Regions from separate parts of the Rhodoferax sp. AJA081-3 genome, predicted to be linked through region 1. Evidence: riboswitches for the same ligand, from Rfam matches in the RefSeq annotation. Region 1 holds a riboswitch; the other holds the start of a gene.
The links. A riboswitch is a leader RNA that binds a small molecule or an ion and turns the genes downstream of it on or off. The one in region 1 is predicted to bind S-adenosylhomocysteine.
Positions count from the first base shown of each region.

Region 2: another riboswitch for S-adenosylhomocysteine. It lies ahead of ahcY (adenosylhomocysteinase); the one in region 1 lies ahead of metH (methionine synthase).

Region 1 is NZ_CP059068.1:3,020,036-3,035,283, forward strand. Features, by position in the region: gene HZ993_RS14225 (homocysteine S-methyltransferase family protein) at 1-1,081, shown strand, start outside; gene HZ993_RS14230 (cyclic nucleotide-binding domain-containing protein) at 1,274-1,843, opposite strand; S-adenosyl-L-homocysteine riboswitch at 1,955-2,029, shown strand; gene metH (methionine synthase) at 2,052-4,877, shown strand; gene HZ993_RS14240 (DUF4124 domain-containing protein) at 4,912-5,514, shown strand; gene HZ993_RS14245 (prepilin-type N-terminal cleavage/methylation domain-containing protein) at 5,578-6,090, opposite strand; gene HZ993_RS14250 (GspE/PulE family protein) at 6,225-7,991, shown strand; gene HZ993_RS14255 (type II secretion system F family protein) at 7,998-9,233, shown strand; gene HZ993_RS14260 (hypothetical protein) at 9,269-9,745, shown strand; gene HZ993_RS24875 (prepilin-type N-terminal cleavage/methylation domain-containing protein) at 9,921-10,304, shown strand; gene HZ993_RS14270 (O-antigen ligase family protein) at 10,350-12,497, opposite strand; gene HZ993_RS24880 (prepilin-type N-terminal cleavage/methylation domain-containing protein) at 12,586-13,110, shown strand; gene HZ993_RS14280 (prepilin-type N-terminal cleavage/methylation domain-containing protein) at 13,103-13,561, shown strand; gene HZ993_RS14285 (prepilin-type N-terminal cleavage/methylation domain-containing protein) at 13,573-14,439, shown strand; gene HZ993_RS14290 (hypothetical protein) at 14,436-14,852, shown strand; gene HZ993_RS14295 (DUF6701 domain-containing protein) at 14,855-15,248, shown strand, end outside.
Region 2 is NZ_CP059068.1:2,187,004-2,202,251, reverse strand. Features, by position in the region: gene HZ993_RS10265 (sensor histidine kinase) at 1-633, shown strand, start outside; gene HZ993_RS10260 (HAD-IIB family hydrolase) at 692-1,531, opposite strand; gene HZ993_RS10255 (hypothetical protein) at 1,589-1,966, shown strand; gene HZ993_RS10250 (peptide chain release factor 3) at 1,974-3,605, opposite strand; S-adenosyl-L-homocysteine riboswitch at 3,711-3,840, shown strand; gene ahcY (adenosylhomocysteinase) at 3,911-5,371, shown strand; gene HZ993_RS10240 (TlyA family RNA methyltransferase) at 5,503-6,309, shown strand; gene metF (methylenetetrahydrofolate reductase [NAD(P)H]) at 6,372-7,217, shown strand; gene HZ993_RS10230 (YhgE/Pip domain-containing protein) at 7,353-9,293, opposite strand; gene HZ993_RS10225 (23S rRNA (adenine(2030)-N(6))-methyltransferase RlmJ) at 9,315-10,211, opposite strand; gene rplM (50S ribosomal protein L13) at 10,426-10,896, shown strand; gene rpsI (30S ribosomal protein S9) at 10,893-11,285, shown strand; gene HZ993_RS10210 (DUF6776 family protein) at 11,385-12,113, shown strand; gene HZ993_RS10205 (polymer-forming cytoskeletal protein) at 12,137-12,532, shown strand; gene erpA (iron-sulfur cluster insertion protein ErpA) at 12,596-12,958, shown strand; gene HZ993_RS10195 (anhydro-N-acetylmuramic acid kinase) at 12,980-14,092, opposite strand; gene HZ993_RS10190 (M23 family metallopeptidase) at 14,119-15,248, opposite strand, start outside.

The sequences.
Region 1 (15,248 bases):
GACCTCCAAAACTTTGTCCTACACCCGTGGCCAGGCCCTGCCCGGCATTCTGGCCAGCCGCATCGCCATCCTGGACGGCGCCATGGGCACCATGATCCAGCGCTTCAAGCTGGGCGAGGCGCAGTACCGCGGTGAGGGCTATACCGGCCCCGGCGCGCAAGGCACCCGTTTCACCGACTTCCACCGCGATGTCAAAGGCAACAACGAGCTGCTGAGCCTGACGCGCCCAGATGTCATCAGCGACATCCACGAGCGTTACCTGGCCGCCGGCGCCGACCTGATCGAAACCAATACCTTTGGCGCCACCACCGTGGCCCAGGCTGACTACGACATGGCCGACCTGGCCGTGGAAATGAACCTGGTATCCGCCAAACTGGCCCGCGCCGCCTGCGACAAATATTCCACACCCGACAAGCCCCGTTTTGTCGCCGGCGCCCTGGGCCCAACACCGAAGACCGCCAGCATCAGCCCCGACGTGAACGACCCCGGCGCCCGCAATGTGACCTTTGAAGAGCTGCGACAGGCCTATTACGACCAGACCAAGGCCCTAGTCGAGGGCGGTAGCGACGTGCTGCTGGTGGAAACCATCTTCGACACGCTGAACGCCAAGGCCGCACTGTTTGCGATTGACGAATACTTCGAAGCCAGCGGCGAGCGCCTGCCCATCATCATCAGCGGCACGGTGACCGACGCGTCGGGCCGCATCCTCAGCGGCCAAACGGTGACCGCCTTCTGGCACAGCGTGCGCCACGCCCAGCCGCTGGCAATTGGCCTGAACTGCGCGCTGGGTGCGGCACTGATGCGCCCCTATATCCAGGAGCTGAACCGCGTGGCGCCGGACACCTACATCAGCTGCTACCCCAATGCCGGCCTACCCAACCCCATGAGTGACACCGGCTTTGACGAAACGCCGGACGTGACCAGCCGCCTGGTGCGGGAGTTCGCCGCCGAAGGCCTGGTGAACATCGTTGGCGGCTGCTGCGGCACAACGCCAGACCACATTGGTGCGATTGCCCATGCGGTGGCGCCGTTGCCGGGGCGCAGCGTGCGGCGCAATTTCTTCTACAAGGAAGCGGCTTAAAGGCTGAACCTGGGAAGGAGTCTGGTCGGCAGCATGTTCTGCTCCGTGTCCCCCGTCCGCTGCGCGGCCTCCTCCTTTACCTGCGCAGAACACACTGCCGCCCAGACTCTCGGCGACTTACAGATAAACGCTATGCTTTAAGTAGCACAACACCAAGCACTCTCGGGGGCTAGAGGTACTTTTTACCAATCTTCATGGCCGCTGCAGCAAGGCCCGGTCGATCTCCAGCTGCATGGCCTTGGCCAGCTTGGCGTAGAGGCGCAGCTTGCGGGCGTTGTCACGCAGGCGCTCGGCCAGGCGGGCGGCGATGGCCAGCAGCAGTTTGGAGCCTATGCGCGGCTCCTCGTTGATCAGGGCCTTGAAGGATTCGCGGGTCAGGATGGCGCACAGCGAATCGGCGCTGGTGGTGCAAGAGGCCGACCGCGGCTCCTCGTCCACCAGGCCCACCTCACCTACCAGGCTGCCAGCGCCCAGCACACGAATGGTCAGCGGCTCGGTGCGGCTGACGGTCACGCTCTCCACGACCACCTCGCCCTCCAGCAGCAGGGCCATAAAACCCTCGTCGGCGGCGTCGCCTTCGCGGATAAAGGTGGTGTTGGCCGGGATGAACTGTGGCGTCATGTAACCGACCACGACCCGGGCTTCCTCCAGCGTGAGGTGTATCAGTGCGTTGGGCGCCGTCAGCAGCTCGGCCGCGGTTTCAAACGCGCGTATGCGCTGGGTGTCGGGGGGGTTGTCCGGGGAAGTGTCGTCAGGGTTCATGACCGTGGTGCCCGCCTCTGTGCCGCGCAAACAACCGTTGTTTGCGGGGGGTTGGGGCTATGGTAAACCACGGCGAGGCGCCCGGCACGGAAGTTCTCCCTTAAAATTGGAGCATCCAAGGAGCGTTGCAGCAGGCCACACGGTGGTCTTGTCAGGCTTGGATGTTCCCAACGACGCTCACCTGGTTCGCTTTTTACAGGTGAGATGCATGTCTTCTATTTCCACAGTCCCTCCGATGATGCTGTCCGGCCTGGAGCCGGTGACCATCGGTATTGCCCCTTCTGACGACGGCGCCGCGCCCCGCGCCACCTTTGTCAACATCGGCGAGCGCACCAACGTAACGGGCTCCAAGGCCTTTGCCCGCATGATCCTGAACGGCGACTTCGAGCAGGCCCTGGCCGTGGCGCGCCAGCAGGTGGAAAACGGCGCCCAGGTGATTGACATCAACATGGACGAGGCCATGCTGGACAGCCAGGCGGCGATGGTCCGTTTTCTGAATTTGATAGCGTCTGAGCCCGACATTTCGCGGGTTCCGGTCATGATCGACTCCAGCAAATGGAGCGTCATCGAGGCCGGCCTTCGCTGTGTGCAGGGCAAGGGCATCGTCAACTCCATCAGCATGAAGGAGGGTGAGGAAGCCTTCCGCCAGCAGGCCAAGCTGGTGCGCCGTTATGGCGCCGCCGCGGTTGTGATGGCCTTTGACGAAAAGGGTCAGGCCGACACCTATGCCCGCAAGATCGAAATCTGTGAGCGGGCCTACCGCATCCTGGTGGACGAAGTGGGCTTCCCGGCGGAAGACATCATCTTCGACCCCAACATCTTCGCCATCGCCACCGGCATTGAGGAGCACAACAACTACGCGGTCGACTTCATTGAGGCCACGCGCTGGATCAAGCAGAACCTGCCGGGCGCCAAGGTGTCCGGCGGCGTGTCGAACGTGTCCTTCAGCTTCCGCGGCAACGACCCGGTGCGCGAGGCCATCCACACCGTGTTTTTGTACCACGCGATTGCCGCCGGCATGGACATGGGCATCGTCAACGCCGGCATGGTCGGCGTGTACGACGACCTGGAGCCGGTGCTGCGCGAGCGCGTCGAAGATGTGGTGCTGAACCGCCGCGAGGACGCGGGTGAACGCCTGGTCGAAATCGCCGAGACCGCCAAGAGCGGCGCCAAGGACGAAAGCAAAAAGCTGGAATGGCGCGGCACACCCGAGGCGCCTGTCTCCGTCGGCCAGCGCCTGAGCCATGCCATGGTGCACGGCATCACCGACTTCATCACCGAAGACACTGAGGAAGCCTACCGCGCGATATTGGCCACCGGCGGACGCCCGCTGCACGTGATTGAAGGCCCGCTGATGGACGGCATGAACATCGTCGGTGACCTGTTTGGCCAGGGCAAGATGTTTTTGCCTCAGGTGGTGAAAAGTGCGCGGGTCATGAAGTCCGCCGTGGCGCACCTGATTCCTTACATTGAAGAAGAAAAGCGCTTGGATGAGGCGGCGGGGCGCGATGTCAAGACCAAGGGCAAGATCATCATCGCCACCGTCAAGGGCGACGTGCACGACATTGGCAAGAACATCGTCACCGTGGTCCTGCAGTGCAACAACTTTGACGTGGTCAACATGGGCGTCATGGTGCCCTGCCACGAGGTGCTGGCGCGCGCCAAGGTCGAGGGTGCGGACATCATCGGCCTGTCGGGCCTGATCACGCCCAGCCTGGAAGAAATGCAGTACGTCGCCGGCGAAATGCAGAAGGACGACTACTTCCGCATCAAGAAGATCCCGCTCTTGATCGGTGGCGCCACCACCAGCCGCGTGCACACTGCCGTGCGCATTGCGCCGCACTATGACGGCCCAGTCGTCTACGTGCCCGATGCGTCGCGCAGCGTGGGTGTGGCGCAAAGCCTGCTCAGTGACCAGTCCGGCCAATTCCTGGACGAGCTAAGCGCCGACTACGAACGGGTGCGCACCCAGCACGCGAACAAGAAACAAACGCCGATGTGGACGCTGGACAAGGCGCGGGCCAACAAGACCACCATCGACTGGAGCAGCTACACCGCCACGAAGCCCAAGTTCTTCGGCCGGCGCGTGTTCAAGAATTTCGACCTGGGTGAACTGGCCAAATACATCGACTGGGGCCCCTTCTTCCAGACCTGGGATCTGGCCGGACCCTTCCCTGCCATTCTGGACGACGAAGTGGTGGGTGTGGAGGCACGGCGCGTGTTTGCCGATGCCCAGGCCATGCTGAAGAAGATCGTGGACGGTCGCTGGCTGACGGCCAATGCCGTGGTCGCGCTGTACCCGGCCAACAGCGTGGACGAGGACGATATCGCCTTCTACGCGGACGAGACCCGGACCGAACGGGTGCTCACCTGGTACGGCCTGCGCCAGCAGACCGAAAAACCGGTGGTGGATGGTGTGACCATGCCCAGCCGCTGCCTGGCGGATTTTGTCGCCCCCCGCTTTGCTCCTAATTCAGGAGCACATAGTATCCATTCGACGGGGGCTAGTGCCCAAAATCGCCAAACCGTTTCCGACTACGCCGGCCTGTTTGCCGTCACCGCCGGTATTGGCGCTGACAAACGCGCCCAGGCCTTTGAGGCCGCGCACGACGACTACTCGTCCATCATGCTCAAGGCCTTGGCCGACCGGTTGGCCGAGGCCTTTGCCGAGGCCCTGCACGAGCGCGTGCGCACCGACCTATGGGGCTATGCGGCACAGGAGTCGCTGGATGCCAAAGACCTGATCGCCGAAAAATACAAGGGCATTCGCCCCGCCCCCGGCTACCCGGCCTGCCCAGACCACAGTGTCAAGCAGGACATGTTCGCACTGCTGCAGTGTGAAGAAATCGGTATGGGCGTGACCGAGAGCCTGGCCATGACCCCGGCCGCCAGCGTCAGTGGCTTTTATATTGGCCACCCGGATAGCAGCTACTTCAATGTCGGCAAAATTGGCGATGACCAGTTGCAGGATCTGGCCCAGCGCCGCCAGATGAAGGCGACCGACTTGCAGCGCCTGCTGGCACCCAATTTGTAAACCATAACTCTCGCAACAGGACCGAGGTCGCAGAATGATGATGACAAAGACGCAGGGAAAAGTGGCCGCCACACTGGCCGGTGCCGTTCTGCTGGTACTGGCATCTGCCGCGCAGGCACAGGGTGTTTACAAATGGGTGGACGCCAATGGCAAGGTGCACTACGGCTCACAACCGCCGGCCACCGAAAAGGGGCCCGAGCCGGTCAAGATGCACAACAGCAACAGCGGCTTTGGCGGCAATAACAACACCAGCAGCAGTAGCGACAGCGGCGCCAAGACGCAGTACAACGCCGACGGCACCAAAAAGATCCCCAAGGGGGTTGAAGAGATGCGTGATGGTCTGGTCAAAGGCCTGCAGCAGGTGGACCCCAAGACCGAGGCCTTGTCCTGCGTGAAGGCCGTGGACAACGTGCGTTACCAACTGGACCTGATGCTGGAAGTGGGCCAGCGCAACACCAAGGACGGCTACATCACCCAGGCAGAATACGATGCCACGGCCGCCAAGCTGCGCCAGGCCAAGTCGGAGATTTCACTGACCGATTGTGACGGCGCCACGGGTAACAAGCGGGCGTTTTACCAATGTATGTCGAGCAGCCGCAACCATGTGAGTGGGTGCGGGGCGAAGTACAAGTTCTAAGCCTCTCAACAGGAGGAAAAAAGAACCACCCTTGGAGGGTGGTTTTGATGGCCCGAGATTACTCTAGCAATTGGCTGTCGTCGCCGCAGCATTTAATATGATAGCGGGAGCCCCGTTGGCAACGGGTGCCCATGTATAGGTGAAATTGCATGAGGCGGGCGCAGACGCTCCCAGGGGCGAAACGGTCATCACGTTACCCGCAAACGTCAAGGTGTAGTCAGTTGCCAGGAGTTGCGCTGCAACCTGAATACCTAGAGCCGCCGCTGTCGGGTAGGAAAACCCGGTCAACACATTTGCGCCATCCATGATGACGCCGACCGTACCGCCCGCGGCAACGTTGCAACCACCAGCCATCAGTTGCGTTGTGGAGCCTGTAGCAGTTTGGGTCAGACAAATAGCTTTGGCCAAGGCCGCCGCCGATTTAACGCTACCCATCGCGGCCTGCAGTTTGGCCACCCGCGCATCGGCCTGCAGAGCTACATACCTAGGCAACGCAATGGCCGCCAGAATCGCAATGATGGTGATGGTGATCACCAGTTCAATGATGGTAAAACCGGTTTGTTGTTTGCGTGCCATACGACGTCTCCTAGATTTAATACGTTCAGTATATAGATTAGGGTAAACCAGACAACCCTCGATATACGCAGCAAACCCACTTCATCTCTGCGTCCCGTGCTATTATTTTTGCTCTACCCAGAAGGAACACGCGCATGAATATGGCAGCCAGCGCCCCCCCCGCGCCAGACGCTCCACGCCCAGCGCCAGGTCGTCCTGAGAAACTACGTCTGGGCGATGTGCTGGTACAGCAGCGCCTGATCTCGCAAGAACAGTTGCAGCAAACCCTGGACCTGCAGCGCACCACCGGCAAGAAGATGGGCCGGTTGCTGATCGAAACCGGCATCATCACCGAAGAGCTGTTGGCCAATGGCTTGGCGCGCCAGCTGCGCATTCCCTTCGTCAACCTCAAGACCTTTCCGTTCCGGGCCGACGTGGTCAAACTGCTGCCTGAATCGGCCGCGCGGCGCTTCAAGGCCCTGGTGCTGGAGGACAAGGGCGACAGCCTACTGGTGGCGCTGGGTGACCCACTGGACCTGTTTGCCTATGACGAACTGGCCCGCATTCTCAAGCGCAACATCAATATTGCCGCCGTGCCCGAGAGCGGACTGGTGCCCGCCTTTGACCGCCTGTACCGCCGTACCGAAGAGATCAGCGGCTTGGCCCGCGCCCTGGAAAAAGACCTGGGCGACGCGGTGGACTTTGGCGAACTCAGCGCCTCGGTAGGCCTTGAGGGTGCGCCCGTGGTGCGCCTGCTGCAGTCCCTGTTTGAAGACGCGATGCAGGTCGGCGCGTCCGACGTGCACATTGAGCCCCAAGAAGACGGCCTGCAAGTGCGCGTGCGGGTAGATGGCGTGCTGCAGGTGCAAACCCAGGCCGACAAACGCATTGGTGCTGCGCTGTTGCAGCGGCTCAAACTGATGGCTGGGCTCGATATCTCGGAGAAGCGCCTGCCACAAGACGGCCGCTTCAGCGTTCGTATCAAGGACAGCACGATAGACGTTCGCCTGTCTACCCTGCCTACCGCTTATGGTGAATCGGCGGTGATGCGTCTGCTGAACCAGGGCGCCGGCATGCGCCGCCTGGACACCATTGGTATGCCAGACGCCATGCTCAAGCGCTTTCGCGAAGTGCTGGGCCGCAGCGCAGGCATGGTACTGGTCACAGGCCCAACAGGCTCCGGAAAAACCACGACGCTGTATGCGGCGTTGGCCGAAATCAACGCCACCGAACTCAAGGTCATCACGGTCGAAGACCCGATTGAATACCGCTTGCCCGGCCTGACCCAGGTGCAGGTGAACGAAAAGATTGAGTTGAGCTTTGCCCGCGTGTTGCGCTCCGTGTTGCGCCAGGACCCGGACGTGGTGCTGGTGGGTGAAATGCGCGACGCCGAGACCGCCGAAATCGGCATGCGGGCGGCCATTACCGGCCACTTGGTGTTGTCCACCTTGCACACACGCGATGCCATGAGCACACCCTTTCGCCTGCTGGACATGGGTGTGCCGCCGTTTATGGTGTCTACGTCCCTACAGGCTGTGATTGCACAGCGCCTGTTGCGCATGAACTGCAAGGAGTGTGCTGCACCCCATAACCCCACCCCGCAGGAAACCGCGTGGCTGGAGGCCATGTTGCCCCCAGGAGAAACGGTGAAGCCCAAGCGGGGCATGGGTTGCTCGGCCTGCAACGGCACAGGCTACTCAGGCCGCCAAGGTGTTTATGAACTGCTGGAAATGGACACCGAGCTGACCCATGCGGCGTCCACCTCCGACCCCGCCGCCTTTATGCGCCTGGCGCGTGAACGCATGAAGGGCCACACCATGGCGTTTCATGCCTTGGACCTGGTGCGCCAAGGCCGCACCTCGCTGGCTGAGGCGCTGCGCGTAGGCTTTGATGTGGGTGATTCGGACGAGGCCATGGGCTAAACCAGCATGGCCATCTACGACTGGCGGGGGCGCAACAACCGCGGCGAAGCGGTCGATGGCCAACTAGAGGCCATGACCGAAGGCGGCGTGGCCGACCAGCTCAAGACCATAGGTGTTGTGCCGGTCTACATCGCACTGGCCAAGGCTGTCGCCGAAGTCCAAACCGAGAACTGGTTTGACCGGCTCAACCGCAAGCCGATTGTGGATGAGGACCTGATGGTTTTCTCGCGCCAGATGTACACGCTGAACAAGGCCGGTGTGCCAATACTGCGGGCGTTTTCGGGTCTGCAAGCCTCGGCTACCAAACCTGCCATGGTGGACATGCTGCAAGACATACGCTCCAGTCTGGACCAGGGGCGTGAGTTGTCGGCTGCCATGGCCCGTCACCAGAACCTGTTTGGCGGCTTCTATATTTCCATGATCCGTGTCGGCGAAATGACCGGGCGCCTGACCGAAGTGTTTTTGCGGCTGAACGAACACATGGAGTTTGAACGCGATGTACGCGAACGCATCAAGCAGGCCACGCGTTACCCCATCTTTGTGGTGGTTGCGATGATCATCGCAGTGGTCATCCTCAATATCTTTGTCATCCCGGTTTTTGCCAAGGTGTTTGCGGGCTTCAATACCCAGCTGCCACTGATAACCCGAGGTCTACTGGCCTTCTCAGCATGGATGATCAAGTGGTGGCCGCTGTTGATTGCTGGCAGTATTGGCGCGGGCGTCGCCTGGCGCGCCTATTTGCGCACGACCGAGGGGCGCTACCGCTGGGATGCACGCAAACTCAAGCTGCCCATCATTGGCGAAATCATCCTCAAGGCCACCTTGGCCCGGTTTGCCCGCAGTTTTGCGCTGTCCAGCCAAAGCGGTGTGCCCTTAGTGCAGGCACTCACCGTGGTGGCGCAGACGGTGGACAACGCCTTTATCGGCGCCCGTATCGAACAGATGCGTGACGGCATTGAACGGGGTGAAAGCATTTCGCGCTGTGCTGCGGCCACGGGTGTGTTTACCCCGGTGGTACTGCAAATGATCAATGTGGGTGAAGAAACTGGCGAATTGGACAACCTGTTGTTTGAAATTGCCGGCATGTACGAGCGCGAAACCGACTACAACATCAAAGGCCTGTCTGCCGCCATCGAGCCTATTTTGCTGGCCGTCATCGGCGTGCTGGTGCTCTTGCTGGCACTGGGTGTGTTCCTGCCCTTGTGGAATCTGGGGCAAGCGGCTATGGGCAAGGGCGGCTAGAAAGCGTCAGATTGGCACGCGACCCAGCCCCACCATTGCAATCGCCGCTATGGAGTCGGCGCCTGACCGAGTGGTGCCTGGTGGCCCTGATTCTGCTCGGATTGGGCTTAGCGTTTGAACGCGAAATACGGTCGCTGCAAGCCCAAAGCGAAAAAGTTCTCGTGTGGTCCACCATGGCTTCGCTGCGGACGGCCTTAGTGCTCAACCGCCTGGCGCGACAGGTGCGTCCGGATGACCCGAGCTTGGTGGAGAAGAATCCCTTTCGGTTATTACAACAACTGCCCGCCAGCTACGCGGGTGAAATGCCCATGGGGGAGGTCTATCGGGTTGCACCAGGAAGCTGGCTGTTTGACCCGGACTGCCCGTGTGTGGGTTATCGGCTGCTGTACCCGGAGTGGCTGGAGCCAAGCAAGGACGTTGGCGCCATCTGGTTTCGCATTGGCAAGGCCGAAGGTGGCCCCAGCCTGTCCCCATTGATGGACTACCGGTGGCTGGGAACGCCCTTAAAGTGAGATAAGCCACGATTTGTGGCAAATTCGTGAACTAATTCATACGTTTACTGCCCAAACTTTACGCACAGCATGAGATAAGAGGACTAGAATTTCTTCGAGAGCTCGGCCCTTTTAGGTCGTTGGACCTAGGCTTTGTAGCCGGGTGGATTGAAATACTTATTAAGAGGTGACTACGATGAAACAGACACAACAAGGCTTTACGCTGATTGAATTGGTGATGGTGATCGTTATCTTGGGCGTGCTGGCTGCGACGGCGTTGCCCAAATTTGTGGATTTAAAGGGTGATGCGACCACAGCCGCAACGCAGGGGGTTGCCGGAGCTCTGTCTTCCGGATTCGCAATTAACTATGCATCTCGCAGCGTTAGCTCCACACGTGGGACGGCAGTTACTAATTGCTCGGATGGAACGAATGTCAACATCCTGCAAGGCGGCATGCCTGCAGGGTACAGTATTACCGCTGCAGGGGTTACGGCTGGAAACTCAGTCAATTGCACGTTGAGCAATACCTCCGTTACACCTAACGTGACCGCTTCCTTTACCGCCATCGGTATTCCCTGATTTGAGTTGATGCTTCGAGAAAGGCCACCCAATTGGGTGGCCTTTTTACATGCGGTCCCGAAACGGCTGTGGCACTTGCTGGCGGTAGTTTTCTCTCTGTTCAAGTGGAACTTGGAGCAGACCAGACTTGAATGCCGCTAGCGCCTTGGCATCTTCGTGCACGGCTGGATTCGCATAAATAAGACCCAATCGGAAGTACCCATCGGCCGCCTGCTGGGGCCATGCCGCTATACGCAACTCCAGTGACCGGATCGCAAGTGGCCAGTTTTGAGCCTGGTACCCAATCGCATAACCGACTTGCACCATGTCATACCCAAAGACCCCTTGGTCAAAGCTTTCGTTGAGTCTCATGATTGCTTGGCCCTGATGTCCGGAGCGGTTCAACAAAACAACCTCTAGCGTGCGTGTAGGTAGCGCTTCGGGCTTTAGTCGCTGTACCTGTTTCAAGGCGCCGTTGGCGCGGTCATGCTGGCCCAACTGCGAGTAGCCCATCGCAAGTCCCGTCCAGAGCGCAGCCACATGGGGGCGAGAGGCCACGACCGACTCGAGAATCCAGACGGCGTTGCGCCAATCACCACCCGCTGCAAGGGGTTCCGCCAGTTCGGCGGTCAACTTGCGGTAGTGCGGATTGACTGCCACGCCCTGCCGTATGCTCTGCAGCATTTCAGCCTTGAGAGCATTCCGTTCGCGAACATCTAGACCTGTGTCACGTGACAGCCTGTTGGCTATATGGATGGCTCGCACGAGTTTGAATTCAGCTTGTACAGCCTGCTGCACGATATATGCAGTAGTGCCCAAGAGCCCAACCAGCAAGAAGAGCATAGGCAAACGGTCAACTCCCCGCCATGTTGCAGTACGCGCAAAGAATGGCTCAAATTTCTCCAGTCGTGCGTCGGAGCTGGCGAGAACCCCCAAGCACAAGGCGAACAATGCTCCGGTTCCAGCAAGATGCCACGGGAAACCCGCACAACTCACGATAAGCAGCGCCAGCAAGCTGGTCAGCGCGATGCCACGGAGGGGGGCTTCCTGGCGGCCAGTGCCTTGCAGGTTCCAAGTGCTTCCCGCACTGTGGAGCAAGTAGGCCAGCAGAGTGGCCAATGCCAGCCCCCCAGCCAAACCGTACTCGCTGAGTAACTGTAGTATTTCGTTATGCGCGTAATAATCCGTTTCCAACGTAGCGTCTATCCGCTCGTACCGCGGGATCTGGACCTCCCACGATCCTGCCCCAACCCCCGTCCACGGATTTGCCATCACCATGCGTGCTGTCGCTTTCCACATGGCAACGCGGGTTGAAAACGTGCCGTGGGTGTATTCCTTGACCTTGGTGACGGAACTGATACGCGTAAAACTACGCTGCAAAGCAGTTGTGCCCAGTTGTTCGATATCAATTTGCAGGTTGTTGCTTGGGATTGTGGAAAGCACGACAACAGAGACGAAGAGACCACCGGCTACAAGGTATCGGCAACGCGCACTCCACCGGACGAATTCAAAATTTTCCCGGAATCGCAACAAAAGAACGATCAGCACGATGCCCGTTATGAGCAGGGCCGTAAGGGCGGAACGTGTTCCCGTCATCATTAATGTGACGACATTGAGGCCAACCGTCAGCGTCACCAACCCCAGCCAACGCGAGGCGCGCATGTTTGCCAGCAGCCAGACCGAAAAGGGCAGTGCACACACCGCGTATTCAGCGAAAAAATTCCGGTTGATAAATGTCGAAGCTGGGAAATACGCCTGAGGGAAGACGGTGAGGTCCAGCCAGAATTGCATGGCGGCCCAAAGGGAGGCTACCGTTGCGCCAATGTGGATGCCCCATGCCAGGGTTGGAAAGTTGTCACGGTCGCTGGTATTCAGTCCCAACCATAACAACAGACCCAGCAAAAACCACCGAATGGCCTCCACCGATGCGAGGTAGGTGTGTGCCCACGCCATGCTGCCAACCGCATGGACCATCAGCAGAAGTGGCAGCCAGATCAAACCGTGCCACAGCAGCTGGCTGTCTCGCGGTCGCACTGGTAAAACGAAACACACTGCCGCACCCAGAACCCCGAAAGCGACGAGGGTGGACTTCAACGTGTCTTGCAGCACCAGTTCGCTCGGCACGCCCAAAGCTGGCACCAACAGCATCATGCAGGCAAGAATGGCAACGGATCGATTGGTCGAAGGAAGCGTGCTGGGCTGAGCTGGTGACATGGCAACATTGTCCGCTGTGTTGCGCCCGCCATATCTGCTCAAAAAGACAATATATAGAGCGCGTAGTTGGGGGCACAATCGAGGCATCATGCAAGTAGTTGGATCAACATGCAGAACTGTGCGCCGCGGGTGCAGCCGACGCGTATTTCAGCACGGCTTTACTTTGATCGAGTTGATCATGGTGATTGTCATATTGGGCGTGCTGGCAGTGTTTGCCGCGCCGCGCATGTTCGATAACGCTGATATGAACGCACGGGGTTTTCACGGCGAGTTGCTGGGGTATTTACGCTACGCTCAGAAAACTGCAATTGCACAACGGCGCACGGTGTGCGTTACCTTTGTGGGGACAACGGTCACGCTCACCATTGCAGCAGCTCCAGCGACTTTTACCTGCGCGGTTGCCGGGTCCCTTAGCGGTCCCAATGGACCACCTCCTGTCACCCTGAGTGCTAAGCCCGGCGTGAGCTACGTCACAGCGCCGACAAGTTTCAACTTTGATGGCCTGGGCCAGCCCATCTCCAGCACCGGCGCCGCATCTCCCCAAACCTTTCGGGTGGCCAACGTAGCCAACTCCATCACCGTTGAAGCCAGCACGGGGTATGTCCATGACTAGGCGTTACCACCTGGGCTTCACCTTGATCGAAGTCATCATCTTCATTGTTGTAGTAGGCGCAGGACTGGCAGGCATACTTTCGGTCACCAATACCGTTGTCAAGTCCAGCTCCGATCCTGTCGTGCACAAACAGGCAATGGCAATAGCCGATTCCATTCTGGAGGAGGTCCTACAAAAAGAGTTCCAGGACCCTGACGGCGTGGGAGGCGAAGCCACCCGTGCAACGATGGACGACGTCAGCGACTACAACGGCAGAACGCAAGTCCTGTTCAATAGCAGCAGTGGAGTCGGTGGCTGGTTGCCGGCACTGGATGTTTATCAGGTCGCCATTACCGTAGTCTCCGACACGACCGTGATTGGCACAGCGCTCAACCCTGCTTGGCGTGTGACGGTCACCGTTACACGGGGGGCAGACAGTATCGTCCTGTCGGGATATCGGGCGAACTACTAGTTATTGCCGTCATGTCACAAACCACACCCACTTTTCGTCCCAAGCAGAAAGGTTTTACGCTTGTAGAACTTGTGATGGTGATCGTCATATTGGGCGCGATCGGTGGTACTGTGGCCGTGTTCATGAAAGCCCCAATCGACGCCTACTTCGACAGCGCCCGGCGGGCGGCTCTAACAGATGTGGCGGACACGACCGTGCGCAGAATTTCGCGTGACCTGCACAGGTCTTTGCCCAACAGCATTCGCAATCCGGACAACGGAAGCCTGCAATGCCTTGAATTTATACCGACAAAAACCGGCGGGCGGTACCGCGCAGAAGAGTCTGCACCGGGAAACAATCTGGACTTCAGCATCGAAGACACCACATTCAACATGCTGGGCAGCAATACAACGTTCGCCGGGCTCCCTATACCCGCCGACCAGCAAATTGCCGCCGGTGATCGTATCGCGGTGTACAACCTGGGCATTGCCGGTGCCAGCGCGTACGAGGTTGGAAGGACTGGCGTGGTCAACGGCGTGGTGTCTGGCGCAGAGACGGCGATCACATTGACTACAGGCATACGATTTCCACTGGCATCTCCCAGCAAACGGTTCCATGTGATAAATGCGACCGAGCAGGTCGTGGGTTATGTTTGTACCGGCGACGGAACGCTGCGGCGCTACACCATGACACTTCCCAACGCGACACCCGCAAGCTGCCCGCTGGCGGCTGCGGTAGTTGCCAGCCCCGTCCTGGCTCGCAACGTTGCGTCTTGCAGCTTTGATTACATTGGCCCTGACTTGCTTCGCAATGCATTGGTACGAATGACCCTGGAGTTAACCGATAGTGGAGAAACGGTCACTTTGCAGCATGAAGTGCATGTGAACAACACCCCATGAAACGCCATCTACACGATCAGCGCGGTTTTGCCGCCGTCGCCGCTATCTTCCTGGTGCTGATGCTGGCTGCGTTGGGGGCGTTCATGATCAGTTTTTCCAACACGCAGCAGCTGACCTCAGCACAAGACGTGCAAGGCTCACGCGCCTACTGGGCAGCCCGGGCCGGACTGGAGTGGGCTGTAACCACCCACATACCGGTAACGACCGTGGATTGCAGTTCCGCCTCGACCGACTTGGCCATTGAAGGCTTCACCGTCACCGTGGCTTGCACCAGGGCTACGTATACGGATACGGGGCTCCGACCCGGCGAACAGCCCAGAGTATTCCAGTTCACCGCCACCGCACGATCTGCTGGTACGGTGGGCAGCATAAGCTACATAGAACGCAGCGTGTCAACATCTCTGGAGATATAAGCATGCACCAAGCCCGACCGTATTTCCAATCGCTGATCCGGTGGTTCACTTTGCTTTTGTGGGCTTTGCTGGGCTTGGCGGTTGCCCCCGTACAAGCCCAGACCTACGCCTACCGCGCGGACACCTTCGCTTACGACACACCCAGTGGTGCAGCAACCAGCGTGGTCTGGCACAACTCCAGCCCAGCCCCGGCCTGCACCGGTTATCCCGATGGGGATGACGACTGGGCAGACATCCCTTTTCCGGCGGGCTTTAATTTCCGGTTTGGGGGGGTGGCCTATTCCAGCGTGCGCGTTTACTCCAACGGCATACTGGCCTTTCCCACTGACGTGTCGGGCTTTCACCGCGATTACACCTCTCAGGCCTTGCCCATCACTGCTGCACCAGGTGCCTATG
Region 2 (15,248 bases), 830 kb from region 1:
GAGTCGGTGGCCTCCGGCGGATTGACCCGCAACGCCTTGATCAGCCTGGTGGGCCAAATCGACGAAGGCTCCGGCCTGATGCTGAGCAGCGCACGCCGTGCGGCCGAGCTGATACAAAACTTCAAACAGGTGGCGGTGGACCAGACCACCGACCAGCTGCGCGACTTTGAACTGGACCGCCAGATCGCTGAAATGCTGTCAGTGATCGCCCACGTGTTGTCCAAGACCCCCATCAAACTGGTCCAGCAGTTGGAGCCCGGCATCGCCATGCACAGTTACCCCGGCCCGCTGGGCCAGGTGCTGACCAACCTGGTCATGAATGCCGCCAAGCATGGTTTCAATGACACGCAGCCGGGCACCATCACCGTGACATGTATGCGCCAGGGCGACATGGCCTGCATCACGGTCACGGACAACGGTGTGGGTATTCCGCCTGAGAACGTGGGCAAGATTTTTGACCCCTTCTTCACCACCAAGCTTGGGCAGGGCGGCACGGGCCTGGGCCTGCACATCTCGCACAACATGGTCTACGGACCGCTGGGTGGCCGCATGACGGTCATGAGCACACCCGCCGTGGGCACCGCATTCACCCTGCTGCTGCCATTCTCTGCGCCAGGGTCCGACCGGCAGTGAGCTGACTATTGGAACGGCAAGTCGCCCCGTGCGGCCCCGCGCGGGGTGCCCCCGGCGCTTACTGGCGTGCGGGTACTGCTTGCAATATCGCCGCGGTCACCTCGGCAAAGCCTGCGCCCCGCTCGTGCGTGGTGATGTAAGGCGGCAGGTGTGTCAACGCCGATTCAAAGCGGCGGATGTTCGCCACACCCACGCTGTGGGTGAAGTGTTCAAACATGGCCTGGTCGTTGCCCGAGTCGCCCACAAACACCCAGCGGTCGATCTCCTGCGCCAGGTCGCGCTGCAGCAGTTCGCGGGTTATCCAGTTGGCTCCCTGCCATTTGTTGAAGTTACCAAAACAACCGTGGATGTGGATGCTGCTCACCGTGGTGTGCATGCCATAGGACTGCAGCAGGTCCACCACGCGCTGCACCATCTCGGGGGGCAGGCGGGCGTATTCGTTGTAGTCAAAGGCCAGGTCGGTTTCGCGACCCGTGCTGTCACGCGTGGTTAACACGCCGGGCACCTGGAACATCACCCGGGTGCCAATCTGCCGCATACGCGCCTGGTTGTTGGCTCGGGTTATGGCATCCTGTTGGTATAGTTTTGATAGCGGTACCGGTAGATTCGACGGGGGCTGCAGCCCGATTTCATTTAAAGACCTGTCGCCAACCAGGGCCACGGCACCGTTTTCCGCAACGATGGCGTCGACCGGCCAGATGCCGGCAAACGCCTCGCACCAGCCCACCGGGCGGCCGGTGATGGCGATCACCTTCAGCCCCGCCGCCTGGAGCTGTGCCAGCGCCTGCAGCGCATCGGGGGTGATGGCGCCGTCAGTGGTCAGCGTGTCGTCTATGTCCGTGAACACACCCACCAGGTTTTGCCGTGCGGCCAGAGGCCATTGGTTCAATGGAATCATGTCTGGGCCTTGTATGCTGTCAGCGTGTCAGGCATCGGGATGTAGGAGAAACAAAACATGCAGCATGGGTGGTTAACAGACTGGGTCGTCGCCAGTGTATTGCTAGGCCTGGGTGCCAGCGCGCAGGCCGGTAGCGTGGGCGACAACAGCACCACCGTGTGCAAACGCGCGGCCATCAAGATCGATGGCCTGATCGTCGACTGGCATGCCTTTGTGGTCGAGTTCAAGGCCGAGGCCAAGAACCCGTCCGTACTGAAAATGGCGGCCGAGCACAAACGCGGCACGCTCAAGGCTAATTTCCGCCGCCACTGCATGGCGCACTGGGCCCGGCACGACGACATCTTCACCTGTTTTGCGGGCACCACCAGCGAGCTGGGCGCAGCGCTGTGCCACCAGACGGATACCAACCGCAACCATTGGCAATACCGTCCTTGACCTGCGCTTAGCCCGCGGTCTGCAATGCCAGGCCGGCATGTTCGCGCAGGGGGTGAAAGTGGATCTTCGGAAAACGCTCTTGCGCCAGCCGCACGTCATAGGGGCTGGTGCACAGATAGGCCAGCGTGTCGGCGGCATCACGCGCCATGCGCATGGGGTAGGCGTCGCAAAAGGCCTTCAGCTCGGCCGGTGTGTCGGCCGTGATCCAACGGGCGCCGGTGTACTGGCAGCCTTCCAGCCGGATGTCGGCGTCGTATTCGCCCTTTAGACGGTGCTGTACCACTTCAAACTGCAACTGGCCCACGGCGCCCAACAGCATATTGCCGCCGATTTCGGGTTTGAAAACCTGGATGGCACCCTCTTCACCCAACTGTGCCAAACCTTGTTGTAACTGCTTGGTGCGCAGCGGGTTGCGCAGCACCACGGTCATGAACATTTCGGGTGCGAAGAAGGGCAGGCCGGTGTACAGCAGGTTGACGCTGCCGTCGGTAATCGTATCGCCCAGTTGGACGCCGCCGTGGGTGGTAAAGCCCACGATGTCGCCCGCATATGCCTCTTCCACCGCCTCGCGGCGCTGGCTCATAAAGGTGACCACGGAGGTGGGACGCAGCTCTTTGCTGGTGCGCATGACTTTCAGCTTCATGCCCGGTGTGTATTTGCCCGATGCCATGCGCACAAAGGCGATGCGGTCGCGGTGGTTGGCGTCCATATTGGCCTGCACCTTGAAAACCACGCCACTGAAGGCTTCGTCCTCGGGCCGCACTTCTTTCACCACCGGCTGGCGATTGACCAGCGTGGAGCTGATACGCATTTGGGGGCTGGGGGCCAGGTCCACCAAAGCATCCAGCACTTCCATCACACCAAAATTGTTGACGCCGGAGCCAAAGAACACGGGGGTTTGTTTACCCGCCAGAAAGGCGGCGTGGTCCCAGGCGGGGGACGCGCCGGTGGCCAGTTCCATGCTTTCCATGGCGGTGGTCCACTCGTGGCCGAAGCGCTTTTCCAGTGCAGCGGTGTCGCTCAAGGGCATGGACTCAAACTCTTGCGGACGGCGGTCTTTTCCGCCGTCAAACACGGTCATCATCTGTGTGCGCAAATTGACGATACCGCCGAAGGATTTGCCCTGGCCCACGGGCCAGGTCATGGGAACACAGGGCATGCCCAGCTCGCGTTCGATCTCGTCCAGTATGTCCAGCGGCTCACGCACTTCGCGGTCCATCTTGTTGACGAAGGTGATGATGGGTGTGTCGCGCTGGCGGCAGACCTCGATCAGGCGGCGGGTCTGGGCTTCCACACCGTTTGCCGCGTCGATCACCATCAGGGCCGAATCCACGGCGGTCAGCACGCGGTAGGTATCTTCCGAGAAGTCTTTGTGGCCGGGCGTGTCCAGCAGGTTAACCACGTGGTCGCGGTAGGCCATTTGCATCACACTGGATGCGACGGAGATACCCCGCTGCTTTTCAATCTCCATCCAGTCGGAGGTGGCGTGTCGTGTGGCCTTGCGCGCCTTGACCGATCCGGCAATCTGGATCGCGCCCGAGAACAACAGCAGCTTTTCGGTCAGCGTGGTTTTACCGGCATCCGGGTGGGAAATGATGGCAAAGGTGCGGCGACGCTTGGTCTCGGCAAGAAAGGTCATGGAGGCGGGGGCTGCAAGCAGCGCAGAGAGGCAAAGGGCGTGATTTTAAGGGCCTTGCGCGTTGCGGGCCTTTGCCAGGGTGGCGATAGCTCCGTATAATCGGCTCCTTCCGAGGAGCGTTGCAGCTCGAAACCCTGGCCTGAATGAAACGAATTCAGGGTGCAGGATGCGAGTGAGGCTCGGAACACGTTGTCTTCCATAAAAAGTCAACGCAAGTCAACGGCGCTCACCCACTGGTCTGTGCGGTGAGCCTATACCCGGTTAATGCGCAGCCCAGTGGCCTCAAAATTTTTTTGGAGCCCACCATGAGCGCATTGAAACCCGTTTCCAAGACCGAAGACTACAAAATCGCCGACCTGAGCCTGGCCCCCTGGGGACGCAAAGAGCTCACTATTGCCGAGACCGAAATGCCGGGTCTGATGGCCATCCGCCAAGAATTCGCCAAGGCCCAGCCGCTCAAGGGCGCGCGTATCACTGGCTCCCTGCACATGACCATCCAGACCGGCGTGCTGGTCGAGACCCTGCAAGCCTTGGGCGCCGACGTGCGTTGGGCTTCGTGCAACATCTTCTCCACACAAGACCACGCCGCTGCCGCCTTGGTGGCGCAGGGCACACCGGTGTTTGCGCACAAGGGCGAAACGCTGGAAGAGTATTGGGACTTTACGCACCGCATTTTTGAATTCGGTGGCAAGAAGGGCACTGCGGCTGAAGGCCCCAACATGATCCTGGACGACGGCGGCGACGCTACGTTGCTGATGCACCTGGGCGCCCGTGCCGAGAAGGACATCAAGGTCCTGGCCAACCCTGGCAGCGAAGAAGAAATCTGCTTGTTCAAGGCCATCAAGGCCAAGCTCAAGCTGGACCCCACCTGGTACAGCCGCCGCCTGAAAAACATCATCGGCGTGACCGAAGAAACCACCACGGGCGTGATGCGTCTGGAAGAAATGTCGGCCAAGGGCTCGTTGGCGTTCCGCGCCATCAACGTCAATGACTCGGTGACCAAGAGCAAGTTTGACAACCTGTACGGTTGCCGCGAATCCCTGGTGGACGCCATCAAGCGCGCCACCGACGTGATGATCGCCGGCAAAGTAGCCTTGGTGGCTGGTTATGGCGACGTGGGCAAGGGCTCCGCCCAGGCACTGCGCGCACTGTCTGCCCAAGTGTGGGTGACCGAAGTGGACCCCATCAACGCCCTGCAAGCCGCGATGGAAGGCTACAAGGTTGTGACCATGGAATACGCCGCCGACAAGGCCGACATTTTTGTGACCGCTACCGGCAACAAGAATGTCATCACCTTCAAGCACATGCAGGCCATGAAGGACCAGGCCATCGTTTGCAACATCGGCCACTTCGACAATGAAATCGACGTAGCTTCGCTGGAAAAGCTGAAGTGGGACGAGATCAAGCCCCAGGTGGACCACGTGATCTTCCCCGCTACCAAGGGCAAGAACGCCAAGCCCGAGAAACGCATCATCCTGTTGGCCAAGGGCCGCCTGGTGAATCTGGGTTGTGGTACTGGCCACCCCAGCTTTGTGATGTCGTCCAGCTTTGCCAACCAGACCATCGCCCAGATCGAACTGTTCACCAAGCCCAAGGAATACAAGTCGGGCAAGGTCTATGTGTTGCCCAAGCACCTGGACGAAAAGGTGGCACGCCTGCACCTGATGAAGGTCGGCGCGCAATTGAGCGAATTGACCGATGAGCAAGCCGCCTACATCGGCGTCAGCAAGTCCGGCCCATACAAAAAAGACACGTATCGCTACTAAGCGAGCGCCGAAAGGCGAATTGGGGGTCGGATTAGGGAATTGGGGGGCGGATCACCATTCGCACAGCGAATGTGTGCTCTGACCCCTAATTCACCCGACCCCCAATTCACCGCTGTTACTTTGAGGAACACATGCGCATTGACCAACTACTCGTTTTACGTGGCCTGGCCACTACCCGGTCGCAGGCCCAGCGCCTGATTGCCGATGGTGTGGAATGGCTGCAGGGCGAGGCGTGGAAGCGCGTAGCCAAAAACGGTGACGAAGTGCCCGAGAACGCCGACGTTCGCCTGCTCGACGACTCCGAGGCCCGCTACGTATCCCGTGGCGGTCTGAAGCTGGAAGCCGCGCTCAAGCAAGTGGGCCTGTCGGTCGACGGCCTGGCCTGTCTGGATGTGGGGCAAAGCACCGGCGGTTTTACCGACTGCCTGCTGCAGCATGGCGCGCGTCTGGTGGTGGGTGTGGATGTGGGCAGCGCCCAGCTGCACCCGCAACTGCGCGAAGACGGCCGTGTGCTGTGTGTCGAGAAGGTGAATGCCCGTTCCCTGACTGCTATGGATTTTGAAGCAGCATGTGTAAATTACACGGGGGCTGGCGGCCAGTTTGATCCAGAGGCTGAGGGCGCAGAGCCGTTTGTGCCAGAGTTTGATGTGGTGGTGGGCGACCTGTCCTTCATCTCGCAGACCTTGGTGCTGCCGGCGGTTATTCCCTTTTTGAAACCCGGCGGCACGTTGCTCACCTTGGTCAAGCCGCAATTCGAATTGCAGCCGGGCCAAGTAGGCAAGGGCGGCATCGTCAAGGACGACGCCATGTACCCCATCGTGGAGCAGCGGTTGCGCGAAACCTGTGCCGATCTGGGCCTGACCGTGACGGCGTGGTTCGACTCCCCCATCGAAGGTGGAGACGGCAACCGCGAGTTTTTTATTTGCGCAACGAAATAACTTTTGCGGGACAGACCGCCGCAACGTAGTTGCAAGCTCTGTCCCCAACTGATTGGAAAGCCATGTCCGATACATCCCGCATTCCCCTGAGCGTGGAATTCTTTCCGCCCAAGACCCCCGAAGGTGTGGCCAAGCTGCGCGCCGTGCGCCAGCAGCTGTATGCGCTCAAGCCCGAGTTCTGTTCGGTGACCTTTGGGGCCGGTGGCTCCACACAAGAAGGCACCTTCAATGCGGTCTCCGAAATCCTGGCCGAAGGTGTCAGTGCCGCGTCCCATTTCTCGTGCATTGGTGCCACGCGCGACACGGTGCGCGCCCAACTGGCCACACTCAAGGCCATGGGCGTCAAACGCCTGGTGGCGCTGCGCGGCGATTTGCCCAGCGGCTACGGTGCCGGTGGTGAATTCCACTACGCCAGCGAGTTGGTGGCCTTTATCCGTGCCGAAACCGGTGACGACTTCTTCATCGAAGTGGCGGCTTACCCCGAGATCCATCCCCAGGCCCGATCGCCCGAGGCCGACTTGCAGGCTTTTGCCGCCAAGGTCAAGGCTGGTGCCAATTCGTCCATCACCCAGTATTTCTACAACCCGGACGCTTATTTCCGTTTTGTGGACGACGTGGCGGCCATGGGCCTCAACGTGCCTGTGGTGCCCGGCATCATGCCCATTACCAGCTCCACGCAGCTGATGCGTTTTTCGGACGCCAGCGGTGCCGAGATTCCACGCTGGATCCGCCTGCGCCTGCAAAGTTTTGGCGACGATACGGCGTCCATCAAGGCCTTTGGCCTGGACGTGGTGACCAGTTTGTGTGAGCAGTTGCGCGCCGGTGGTGCTCCTTCGCTGCACTTCTACACCATGAACCAGAGTGTGGCGACGATTGCGCTCTGCGAGCGCCTGGGCTTGGTGGCGTAAGGCTACGCTCAGTCTGGAGCCGCAGTAGAGCTGGGGTAAGCGTCGCCGTTCGTGTCCTCCGCACTTCGTGCTCCCCCTTTACCTCACTTTGACGCTCACCCCAACTCTACTGCTCATAGCGTTGGTGGGGCGAAGTTAAACCCCTTCAAACTCCATCGCCGGGCGGTGCTCCTCGGTGCTGACAAATTGCCAGCGACCGACAAAACACGCAGCCAGCCATGCGATGGTGCCGATCAGGCCGATGACCAGCCAGGCGCTGAGCGAGTCGCCGTCAAACGCGCCGAACATGGTGACACGCAGGGCCTTGATGACCCAGGTGAAGGGCAACCAGGGGCTAACCGTCTGGTAAATACCTCCCGACAGTTCGACCGGCAACACGCCCCCCGCGGACGACAGTTGCAGCACCATCAACAGCAGCACCGCAGCCTTGCCCGCGTCCCCAAAGGCGCGGGTCAGTGCAACGATGATGGTCAGGAAGGTCAGCGAACTGATGACCAAGGTCAGTGCATAGGGGCCCAAATGGGCCACTGAAATCTCCAGCAGAAACAGTGACATCAGCATGATGACCATGGCCTGTGCAACCACCACCGCGCCCAGAATGCCCAGTTTGCCCAACAACCGGGCCGGGCGCGAGGCCGTGGACGCGGCCAGTGGCAGGCGGCGCAGGTGGAACAGGAAAGCCGACATCACCGCGCCCAGCCACAGCGAGGTGGCCAGAAAGTTGGGCGCAAAACCAGCGCCGTTGTTGGGCACGGGGGCCACAATTTCGATGACGGGCTCGACCGAATCTGCCAGGCCACGGGCGCTGCCCTCTGGTGCCTGCACATCTCGGGGCAGTGAGTGGTTCAACAGGTCCAATCCCAGCGTCAGTTCTTTGGAGCCGCTTTTGAGCTGGCCCAGTCCTTGGCGCAAATCGTGTGCTCCGGCACCCACTGTGCGGCTTGCGCTGGCCAATTCGTCCAGCTTGGCATCTTCCGGCACTTTGCTGGCCGCTGTGTGGATACCGCCACCCAGAGCCACCATGCCGTCTACCAGCTTGGCCGTGCCTGCACCCAGCTTCTGGGTGCCGTCTGCCAGCTGCGCCTGGCCCAGGCGCGCGGACTGTATGCCCGCGCCCAACAGGGCCGCACCATCGCCGAGCTGTGACGCACCTTCGGAGAGGCGTGTGCCAACCAGGGGGATGGCCTTGGTTTCGTCCCGCATGCGAATGCTGGCGTCGGTCAGCTCCTGTGCGCCATTCTGCAAATCCTGGAGGCCGTGCGACAGACTGGTGTGGCCAGACAGCAGTTCGGCCGGTGCGGTCTTGAGCGCCGCCAGGTCGTGTGCGGACGGACGTTGCTGGTCCATGGTGCGCAATCCGGTGCCCAATTGTTTGACACCGTCCGTCAGCTGCACGACGGCGTGCCCCAAGCCGTCCGCGCCGCTGGCCAGGGTTTTGGAGCCCGAGTCGGCTTTCGCCAGACCGGCATCCAATTTCTGCGCGCCGTCATTCAGCGTGGCCACGCCTTTACGCAGCTCGGTCAGTTTGTCGCGCGAGCCGGTGACGTTGGTCAGCACCAGGGACCAGCGGTTTTCGTTCAGATTGATGTTGACCTGGTGCCCCAGCTCGGCGGCAAAACGCTTGGCAATCTGGGCACCGTTGTAGTTGTTGCCTTCGGACACATACATCACCAGGCGGCCACCGGCGGCGGCTTGCCCGGGTACGGCGTTGGCGCTGAAGTCGCTGGGAATGATCAGTGCAAACGCCAGGCGACCCTGCCGCACCGCCCGTTTGGCTTCGTCTTCTTCCAGGTAGTCGACAAAGCCAAAGGTCTGTCGTTCGCGGATCGACGCGGCCACCTCCTGGCCCACGTTCACATCCTGGCCGCGGTAGTGCAGCCCCTGGTCCAGGTTGACCAGGGCGGCTTTGAGGTCGCCGGTGTGGGCGCCGGGGTCTTGCACGCTGGAAAGGTAGATCAGCGCGTACAGCGCCGGGATGATGATCACGCCAATCGTCGAGACCTTGAGCTTGGGAAAACGCGTAAACAGCGTCATCTCCATGCGAAAAATCGCAATTGCATCGCGCAGGACACGCATGGCTAACCCGTGGGCTACGTTTTAGCCGCCCGATTCCAGCGTGAAGGTGGCATTGGCGTCCTGCTTGAGCAGCTCCACCATCTGGGGCAGGGCTTTTTGCAGTCCGGCCTTGAGCGTGTGGGGCGGGTTGATGATGAACATGCCACTGGCCGGCAGGCCGGGGCGAATTACCTCGCCTTCGTCATCCTGCAACAGCTTGCTGGATTTGACGGTGAGCGTGGCACCCAGCCAACTCTTGCCAGCCTTATTGGCCAGGGTCTTGAGTTTCTTGGGCAGATCGTGTGCTTCAGGGCGCGGGATGATGGGGTACCAGACGGCATAGGTGCCGGTGGCAAAACGTACCAGCGAGTCGGCCACCATTTCGGCCACGCGGCCATAGTCGGTCTTCAATTCATAGCTGGGGTCACACAACAACAGGGCGCGGCGCGAGGGAGGGGGCAAGAATTTCTTGATACCTTCAAAACCGTCTTCGCGCAGGATGGCGATCTGGCGCCCGGCTTCGAGCTGGGCAATATTGGCGGTCAGGGTCTTGGTGTCGGTGGGGTGCAGTTCAAACAGCTTGAGCTTGTCGCGGTCCCGCTCCTGTATCACCCGGTGGATGATGAAGGGAGAGCCGGGGTAGACCTTGTGGCTGCCCGCCTTGTTGAAGCTGGCGACCAGGTCCAGATAGTCCTGCAACAGCGGTGCAAACGGCTCTTTGGGTTTGGTCGCCACCAGCTTGAGGAAACCCTCGGCAGCTTCGGCGCTGGTCTGGGCGTAGTCACCGTCTAGGCGGTACAGGCCGGCACCGGCATGGGTGTCAAAGATGGTCAGCGCTGCGTCTTTTTGGGCCATATGGCGCAAAACGGCCAGCAAAACCGTGTGTTTAAGGACGTCGGCGTGGTTTCCGGCGTGGAAGGCGTGGCGGTAACTGAACATACTTGGATGGTAACCGGTGGGCGCGCAACTTGCCTGTTTTCATTAGTTTTGTATAATCGTGGGCTTCGCAGCGCTTTTGTGGCTCCGCGGCGAAGGCTTCGCACACCGTCTTACGGCAGTGCCGTGGAGTATCCCCACCTAAGAGATTTCCATCAGAGAAACGCCGACCGTGGAAAAGAGCCCGCCAAACCAACTCCTTTTTTAGGAAATTCTCATGTCTACTTTCAGCGCAAAACCCGCTGAGGTCGTGCACGAGTGGTTTGTGATTGACGCGACCGACAAGGTCCTCGGACGAGTAGCCAGCGAAGTTGCTCTCCGTTTGCGCGGCAAACACAAGGCCATTTACACGCCTCACGTCGATACCGGCGATTTCATCATCGTCACCAATGCAGCCCAGCTGCGCGTCACCGGCGCCAAGTCGCTGGACAAGGTGTACTACCGCCATTCGGGTTACCCCGGCGGCATCTCGTCCACCAACTTCCGTGACATGCAAAACAAGTTCCCCGGCCGCGCTTTGGAAAAAGCCGTCAAGGGTATGTTGCCCAAGGGTCCCCTGGGTTACGCCATGATCAAGAAGCTCAAGGTTTACGGCGGTGCTGAGCACCCCCACACAGCCCAGCAGCCCAAGGTTCTGGACATCCCCGGTATTTCTCCCGCAGCAGTGAAACGTGAGGCAGCCAAATGATCGGTGAATGGAACAATGGCACCGGCCGTCGCAAATCCAGCGTCGCCCGCGTGTTTCTGAAAAAAGGCTCCGGCCAAATCGTCGTGAACGGCAAGGACATCTCCAAGTTCTTCGGTCGTGGCACTTCCATCATGATCTGCAAGCAGCCCCTGCTGTTGACCAACCACGCTGAAACGTTTGACATCATGGTCAACGTCGCTGGCGGCGGTGAGTCCGGCCAAGCTGGTGCAGTGCGCCACGGTATCACCCGTGCCCTGATCGACTACGACGCAACGCTCAAGCCAACACTGAGCCAAGCCGGCTTCGTGACGCGTGACGCGCGCGAAGTGGAACGTAAGAAGGTCGGCTTCCACGGCGCTCGCCGTCGCAAGCAGTTCTCCAAGCGTTAATCGCTCGCCAACGGAAGAACATTCCGTTGCAAATCGAACGGCTGCCAGGGTGCAAACCCTTGCAGCCGTTTTACATTGTGTTGTTAGACTTCGCGCTCCATGAGATTCAAGCTTTTACGCCGCCGCCTTACTTTCAGCGCGCCCCGCATGGTTGTGCGCAGCGCCATGCCCTGGCCCTTTCGTTGGGCCATCGTTGCCATCGTGCTGGGTTTTTGTGCGGCCATCGGCCTGTGGGCCTTTGAGTTTGGCAAGGACATTGCCGGTTTGGAGAAAGGCTCCAAGGAAGAGTTGCTGCACTTGCGCACTGAGTTGACCGAAGTGAAGGCGGAATTGGTGAAGGTCAAGCAGGAGCGCGACCATGCGCAGTCCATTGCCAACACGGCGGACACCCTGGTTACGGCCGAGAAGGCCTCGCACGAAAGCCTGCTGGCACAGCTCAAACAACTGGAAGCCGACAACCGCACACTGCGTGATGACCTTGGTTTTTTTGAAAAACTGATTCCTTCCGCCAATGGCGACGGCCTGGCCATCCGAAGTCTCCAGGCCGATCTGCAGACTGGCGGCAAGTTAAAATGGCAGGTGCTGGTGATCCAGTCAGGCAAGAACCCCGTGGAGTTCAATGGCCGCCTGGAGGTTGCGTTCTCCGGCCTATTGGATGGAAAGCCCTGGACGGCCAACCTGGCCGGTGTCCCCCCCGCGATCAAGGTCAGGCAATATGGTCGTATGGACGGAAAGTTTGACATACCCGCCCAGGTCGTTGTGAATGGCATGTCCGCCAAGGTGATGGACGGCACGGTCGTCAAGGCGACGCAATCCATCAAGTTGTAATATCAATAAGCAAGGTTGGTCTCATGTTCAACAAGAAAAAGCAGCCCCTCATCAAAAGCGTGATTGCTGAAGGCAGTGAGATCACGGGCAACATCCGTTTCACCGATGGCATGCATGTGGATGGCGTCATCATTGGAAACATTCGCGCCGCGGACGAGGCGGCCAGCATCTTGGTGATCTCCGAGATTGCCAGCATCACTGGCGAAGTGATTGCTGACCACATCATCATCAATGGCAGTGTCAAAGGGCCTATTTATGCCCGAAAAATGCTGGAATTGCAGCCCAAGGCCCGCATTGAGGGGGATGTGGAATACGCCGCGCTGGAAATGCACCAAGGCGCCTTGATTACCGGCCAGTTGCGCCCCATCTTGGGTGAAGGGGAAAAGCCCACACTGAAGCTGGCGGCAAATAACCAGTAACAGAATTCCCGAGCGATTTGCTGTACTATTCCCGCATCCCCTGAATTTGACCGGAGTCCGTCCATGAGTGCCCTAGCCGAAACCCTGCCCACCGAAATGCCCGCGCCCATCCTGTTCACCGACAGCGCAGCGACCAAGGTGGCTGACCTGATCGCCGAAGAGGGCAATCCCGAGTTGAAATTGCGCGTGTTTGTCCAAGGCGGCGGTTGCTCCGGCTTCCAGTACGGCTTCACCTTTGATGAAATCACCAACGAAGACGACACCGTGATGAGCAAAAACGGCGTGTCTCTGTTGATCGATGCGATGAGTTACCAGTACTTGGTGGGTGCCGAGATTGACTACAAAGAAGACTTGCAGGGTGCCCAGTTTGTGATCAAGAACCCCAATGCCACGACCACCTGCGGTTGTGGTTCGTCGTTCTCTTAATAAAACGGCAGTCTTCCCGGTCTAGTCCGGGTAGATTCCACCCAGTATGCGGGCGCCTTGTGCGCCCGTAACGCTTTTGAGGCTGGATGTTTTGCCTTGCAGGGTCTGGCGGGCCAGCCAGGCAAAGGCGGTGGCCTCTACCTGCAGCGGCGGCAAGCCCCGTTCTGCTGAGGAGATCACGCGGCAGGTGGGCAAAGCGGCCTGTAGACGCACCATCAGGAAGTGGTTCAAGGCGCCGCCACCACACACCACCAGGGTCTGGCAGCTGGGGCTGGTGTCCAACAGGCAGCGGGCGCAGGATAGCGCGGTCAGCTCGGTCAGAGTGGCCTGCACATCCTGGGGCGCCGTGCCATCAAAACCTGCCAACTTGCCAGCCAGCCACGGTGTATTGAACAGATCCCGACCTGTGCTTTTGGGCGGGGCCTTGGCAAAGAAGGGTTCGTCCAGCAAAAGGGCCAACAAGCCGGCATGTACCCGGCCTTGTGCCGCCCAACGGCCGGCATCGTCAAATGGCTGGCCGGTGTGCGCCATGCACCAGGCATCCATCAGGGCATTGCCGGGGCCACAGTCAAAGCCCAGCAGATCCGGGGTGCTGGGGTCTAGCACGGTGATGTTGGAAATGCCGCCAATATTCAGCACCGCCAGTGCCTGGTCTGGTTTGCCAAAAAAAGCCTGGTGAAAGGCGGGCACCAGCGGTGCGCCCTGACCACCCGCTGCCACATCGCGGCTGCGGAAGTCGGCCACCACGGTGATGCCGCACAACTCCGCAAGCAGGGACGGGTTGTTGAGCTGCAGCGTGTAACCGGTGCCATCAAATTCCTGCGGCCGGTGGCGTACGGTCTGGCCGTGTGCGCCGATGGCTTTGACTGCATGTGCCGCAACACCGCTCTGCGCCAGCAAGGCCGCAACCTGGTCGGCATACAGGCGCACCAGACCATTGGCGGCCAGTGCGGCGCGGTGTAACTCGTTGTCTGTGGGGGTGTTCAGGGCTAGTAACTCGACCCGCAGCGATGCGGGCATGGGAGCACTCGTGTGGACCAGCACCCGGGCCTGGGCGCCATCAAAATCGACCAACACGGCATCCACCCCGTCCAGCGAGGTACCCGACATCAGGCCGATGTACAAACCCGACACAGTGGGCAGCTGCAAATGAACCGGGCTTACTGGGCGCTGCCCAACTGCATATTGGCCGCAGCGGCCAGCTGGATGCGTACCTGGTCGGCTGCCTGGTTAAACGTCGTGCGGGCAGATGGCGCCACGGGAACGGAGTCGCTCTGCTTGGCGATAGTCAGCGGGTCTTTGTGGGCACCGTTGACGCGGAACTCAAAATGCAGGTGGGGGCCGGTGGCCCAGCCGGTCTGGCCGACAGCGCCCACGTTTTGGCCCTGATTGATGCTCTGGCCGCTGCGCACGTTGATACGGCTCAGGTGGGCGTACACGGTGACACTGTTGTTGCGGTGTTTGACAAAGACCACATTGCCGAAGCCGTTTTGGGTGCCGGCGAAGTCCACCACACCATCCGCAACGCTTCGCACGGGGGTGCCCGTGGGCGCCGCGTAGTCCACACCCAGGTGGGCGCGCCAGGTTTGCAGAATGGGGTGGAAACGCATCTTGAAGCCGCTGGTCACGCGCGAGAACTCCATAGGCGAGGCCAGGAAGGCGCGGCGCAGGCTTTCACCGGCCAGGGTGTAGTAGCCACCCTTGCTCAGAGTGTGGCTGGCGGTGGACGCGGCGGCCGTGCCGCTAGCCACCGGCTCCTGGAACCACATGGCCTGGAAGCTTTTGCCGGCATTGACGAACTCTGCGCTCAGCACGCGGCCGGCGCGCAGGGGCTCGCCGTCGCCTTCCAGCGTTTCGTAGGTGACGGCAAAGCGGTCACCCTTGCGCAGCGCGCGGTGGAAGTCGATATCGCCCGAGAAGATTTCTGCCAGCTGGATGGCCACCGCGTCCGGGATGCGGGCGTCATCGGTGGCGGCAAACAGCGAGGTCTGGATGGCACCGCTGGCCAGGCGCGAGGATGCGGTCATGGGCAGGGTTTCCAGCTTGGACTGGAAGCCGGTGGCCGTTTTATCGACCGTCAGGCGTTTGAACATGCCGTCGTCTTCGGGGCTCCAGCGGGCGCTGAGTTTGAGCAGGGTGTTGTCTTCGCTGGCTTCCACGGTGACATTGCGCCCGGCACGGCCCATCAGGGTCTGCTGGACCACGGTGTCGGCGCGGAAAAAGGCTGCGGCCTGGGGATCGTAGATACCCAGGCGTTTGAGCAGGGTTTCGGCAGTGTCTGCCGAGCGGG